2 regions of the Streptomyces sp. P9-2B-2 genome follow, and region 2 is predicted to be linked to the other one. Evidence: riboswitches for the same ligand, from Rfam matches in the RefSeq annotation. Region 2 holds a riboswitch; the other holds the start of a gene.
What was found. Region 2 has a riboswitch for ZMP and ZTP ahead of QT196_RS04300 (tetrahydrofolate dehydrogenase/cyclohydrolase catalytic domain-containing protein). Riboswitches for the same ligand answer to the same signal wherever they lie in the genome.

Region 1 (2,376 bases), 4.7 Mb from region 2:
GGTGCCGATGCGGATGCCGGAGGGGTCGAAGGGCTTACGGGGGTCGAAGGGGACGGTGTTGTAGTTGACGACGATCCCGGCGCGGTCCAGCGCCTTGGCGGCGACCTTGCCGGAGACCTCCTTCGACGTGAGGTCGATCAGCACCAGGTGGTTGTCGGTGCCGCCGGAGACCAGGTCGTAGCCGCGGGCCAGCAGCGCCTCGGCGAGCGCCTTGGCGTTGGCGACGACGGCGTGCGCGTAGTCGCGGAAGGACGGGGCGGCCGCCTCGCGCAGCGCGACCGCGATGGCGGCGGTGGTGTGGTTGTGCGGGCCGCCCTGGAGGCCGGGGAAGACGGCCTTGTCGACGGCCTTGGCGTGGCTCGCCCGGGACATCAGCATCGCGCCGCGCGGGCCGCGCAGGGTCTTGTGGGTGGTGGTGGAGATGACGTCCGCGTGCGGCACGGGCGAGGGGTGGGCGCCGCCCGCGATCAGGCCCGCGATATGGGCGATGTCGGCGACGAGGACGGCGTCGACCTCGCGGGCGATCTCGCCGAAGGCGGCGAAGTCGATGGTGCGGGGGACGGCGGTGCCGCCACAGAAGATGATCTTCGGGCGTTCCTTGCGGGCCAGGTCGCGCACCTCGTCGAAGTCGATCAGCGCGCTGTCCGGGCGGACGCCGTACTGGACGCCGCGGAACCACGTACCGGTCGCCGAGACGCCCCAGCCGTGCGTGAGGTGGCCGCCCATCGGCAGCGCCATGCCCAGCACGGTGTCGCCGGGCTCGGCGAAGGCGAGGTAGGCGGCGAGGTTCGCGGGCGAGCCGGAGTACGGCTGGACGTTGGCGTGCTCCACGCCGAAGACGGCCTTGGCGCGCTCGACGGCCAGCGTCTCGACCTGGTCGATGTTCTGCTGGCCTTCGTAGTAGCGACGGCCCGCGTACCCCTCGCTGTACTTGTTCTGAAGGACGGTGCCGGTGGCTTCCAGGACGGCGGCGGAGACGTAGTTCTCGCTGGGGATCAGTCGCAGCGTGTCGGCCTGGAGCTGCTCCTCGGCGCCGACCAGTGCGGCCAGTTCGGGGTCGGCGGCGCTCAGCGCGGGATGCGAAAGGGGCTGGGACATGCGGGGCTGTGACATGGCGTCCTCCGGGGCGGTCGATCGGTGTTTCCGGTCGTGGTCCCGGGGTGCCCAGGCGGGGCGGCACCTCGTGATGGTTGCCGCACACCGCTTCCTCGAGGTTGCTTCCCCGTACGCCAGTCGCGGTGCGCATCGCAGAGTCTAAGACACCCCCGGGGCCCTGTCCGGCGGATCTTCGCAGGCCGGGCGGTCCGGGCGGGCGCAACAATGGAGAGGGACGCGGCAGTGCCCGCGCCCGCACGGCCTACCGAACGGAGTCACCGGTGACGTCCACGGAACGCGGCATCGCCGCCGCCGAAGCCCACAGCGCGCACAACTACCACCCGCTGCCCGTCGTCGTGGCCACCGCCGAGGGCGCCTGGGTGACGGATGTCGAGGGCCGCCGCTACCTGGACATGCTCGCCGGGTACTCCGCACTGAACTTCGGGCACGGCAACCGCCGGCTGCTCGACGCGGCCAAGGCGCAGCTGGAGCGGGTCACGCTCACCTCGCGCGCCTTCCATCACGACCGGTTCGCCGACTTCTGCACCCAGCTGGCGGAGCTGTGCGGGATGGAGCTGGTGCTCCCGATGAACACCGGCGCCGAGGCCGTCGAGACGGCGGTGAAGACGGCCCGTAAATGGGGCTACAAGGTCAAGGGCGTCCCGGACGGCCGGGCGAAGATCATCGTGGCGGACAACAACTTCCACGGCCGGACGACCACCATCGTCTCCTTCTCCACCGACCCCGAGGCGCGCGCCGACTTCGGCCCGTACACCCCCGGCTTCGAGATCGTCCCGTACGGCGACCTGGCCGCGCTGGAGGCGGCCGTCGACGCCAACACCGTCGCCGTCCTCCTGGAGCCGATCCAGGGCGAGGCCGGCGTGCTGGTACCGCCGCCGGGCTATCTGGCGGGCGTACGGGAGCTGACCCGCAGCCGGAACGTGCTGTTCATCGCCGACGAGATCCAGTCCGGGCTGGGCCGCACCGGCCGGACCTTCGCCTGTGAGCACGAGGGCGTGGTTCCCGACATGTACGTGCTCGGCAAGGCGCTGGGCGGCGGCGTGGTGCCGGTGTCGGCGGTGGTCTCCTCCCGCGAGGTGCTGGGCGTCTTCGCCCCCGGCGAGCACGGCTCGACGTTCGGCGGGAACCCGCTCGCCTGCGCGGTGGCCCTGGAGGTCGTCGCGATGCTGCGGACCGGCGAATTCCAGCAGCGGGCGGCGGAGTTGGGCGAGCATCTGCACAGCGAGCTGGCGCAGCTGGCGGCCGGCGGCGCGGTGACCG
Region 2 (2,376 bases):
GGTACTCGCACAGGCGTTTTGCAGCAGCGATGACGAGGTCCGCCGTACACAGGGACTCCTTGACGAGGCCGAGGCCCGCCGTTCGCGGACCCTGGCCGCGTTCGCCGTGACCGTCGGCAGCGACGCGGTGGTGGCGGATCTGCTCGGCCTGGACGAACGCGAAGTGCGGCTGGCCCGGCGCACGGTGGGCAAGGACGACGCCCGCGAGGTCGCCAAGAACCTGCTCGCCCAGCGCCCGAACGAGCCCGCCGCCGCACCGCAGCAGCCCGCACCCCAGGCCCCCGCGGCGCAGGCCCCCACCCCGCAGCCCGCTCAGGGGGCCGCCGCGCCGGGCCCCGCCGCGCACGCCACGCCACCACCGCCGCAGCCTGGACCGGCCGCCGCCCCCCAGCCCTCCGAACCGGCCTGGGCCCCGGCGCTGGACGCGGTCCTGATGAGCAGCTGGCACAGCGGCGTCGACCTCACCGCCCTGGCCACCGAACTCGGCCTCGATGTCCGGCTGCTGGTGGCCCGCGCACAACAACTGTCCGCAGACAGCCGCCCGATGCCGCCCACCCCCTCGGACCGCACGGGACGGCACCGCCGGCTGGTCAACGTCCCGCCCCCACAGCCGGACCCTTCCTCTCTGACGTGGCGCGAGCGCCCACAGCATCCCCCGCGGGAGCACTACGAGCAGGAGCCCTGGAAGCAACAGCCGTACCAGCACTACCCGGACCAGCAGCAGTACCAGGAATACCGGGTGTACGAGGAACACCAGCAGTATCAGCAGCCCGCCCAGCCCATCTGGGATGCCAATGCCATCACCGCCGCCCAGCACGACTGGGACGGCATCCTCAGCCAATGGGAAGCCACCGCCGCGCCCCAACCGCCCCTCTCCGCACCGGGGCAGGGCGGCGGGTAGCGGGGAAAACCGGACGCCGCCCCCTCCCGACGTCGATTACAGTGGGCGCCGAGCCGTGACTGGCGCTTGGGTGGAGTACCACCGGGGAGCGGCTCGGCCATCCACGGCCGGTGCCGCGCGCCTGGGCGATCCCACACGACGCTCAGGAGCAGCCCATGTCCCCGGAAGCCCGCCTCATGGACGGCAGCGCACTGGCCCGCGGCCTCGTCGAACAGGCCGCCCGGCGCGCCGCGGACCTCACCGAACGGACCGGCACGGCCCCGTGCCTGGCGACCGTACTCGTCGGCGACGACCCCGCCTCGGTGACGTATGTCCGTATGAAGCGCAACCGCTGCGCGAAGGCCGGGATCCTCTCCCGGCATGTCGCGCTGCCCGCCGCCACCACGACCGTGGAGCTGGTCGACACGATCACCGCGCTGTCGAACGACCCCTCGGTGCACGGCATCCTGTTGCAGCACCCGGCCGGCCCGCACATCGACGAGCGCGCCGCGTTCGAGGCGATCGCCCCGGAGAAGGATGTCGACGGCGTCACCTGCCACTCCTTCGCCGCGATGAGCTTCGGCCTGGACGGCTTCGCTTCCTGCACGCCCGGCGGCATCATCCGGCTGCTGGATCACTATGACGTCGACCTGGCCGGCAAGCACGCCGTCGTGGTCGGCCGCAGCGCGATCCTCGGCAAGCCCGTGGGGATGCTGCTGCTCGGGCGCAATGCCACCGTCACCTACTGCCACTCCCGCACCACCGATCTGGCGTCGCTCACCAAGGAGGCCGATGTGCTGATCGCGGCCGTCGGCCGGCCCCGGTTCCTGGGCGCTGAGCACATCAAGCCCGGGGCCGTCGTGATAGACGCCGGCTCCAACCCGGGCAACGTCGGGGATGTGGACTTCGACGCGGCACGCACCCGCGCCGCCCTGATCACCCCGGTCCCCGGCGGCGTCGGCCCCATGACCATCGCCACCCTGCTCACCCAGACCGTCGACGCCGCGGCCGCCCAGCTGAACGCGGGCTGACCGCCGCCCGGCGGAGCGGTTGCGGCCGCCGGCGGGGGGCGCGGCATCCCCGAGGGGCCGCGCCCCGTGCGGCCGGTGTCAGTTCAGTGTGCGCAGCATCGAGGCGTCGAACGGCACCAGGGCGTCGGTGCGGCCCGCCAGGATCTTGGCGGCCCATTCCGGGTCGCCGAGCAGGGCCCGTCCGATGGCGACGAGGTCGAACTCGTCCCGCTCCAGCCGGTCCAGCAGCCGGTCGATACCGGAGACCCCGGCCTGTTCGTGAGCGAACGTCGCGAGGAACTCGTTGTCGAGACCGACCGAGCCCACGGTGAGGGTGGGGCGGCCGGAGAGCTTCTTGACCCATCCCGCGAGATTGAGGTCCGAGCCCTCGTATTCGGGCAGCCAGTAGCGGCGGGTCGAGGCGTGGAACGCGGTGACGCCGGCGTCCGTCAGCGGCGCCACGATCTCCTGGAGTTCGTCCGGGGT

Region 1: linked by a shared signal. The riboswitch ahead of glyA (serine hydroxymethyltransferase) and the one ahead of QT196_RS04300 (tetrahydrofolate dehydrogenase/cyclohydrolase catalytic domain-containing protein) in region 2 are both predicted to bind ZMP and ZTP.

Annotation. Positions count from the first base shown of each region.
Region 1 covers NZ_CP129126.1:5,663,295-5,665,670, reverse strand. Annotated here, with positions in the region: gene glyA (serine hydroxymethyltransferase) at 1-1,098, opposite strand, end outside; ZMP/ZTP riboswitch at 1,156-1,247, opposite strand; gene rocD (ornithine--oxo-acid transaminase) at 1,377-2,376, shown strand, end outside.
Region 2 covers NZ_CP129126.1:963,593-965,968, reverse strand. Annotated here, with positions in the region: gene QT196_RS04305 (hypothetical protein) at 1-901, shown strand, start outside; ZMP/ZTP riboswitch at 947-1,035, shown strand; gene QT196_RS04300 (tetrahydrofolate dehydrogenase/cyclohydrolase catalytic domain-containing protein) at 1,057-1,911, shown strand; gene QT196_RS04295 (NADH:flavin oxidoreductase) at 1,990-2,376, opposite strand, start outside.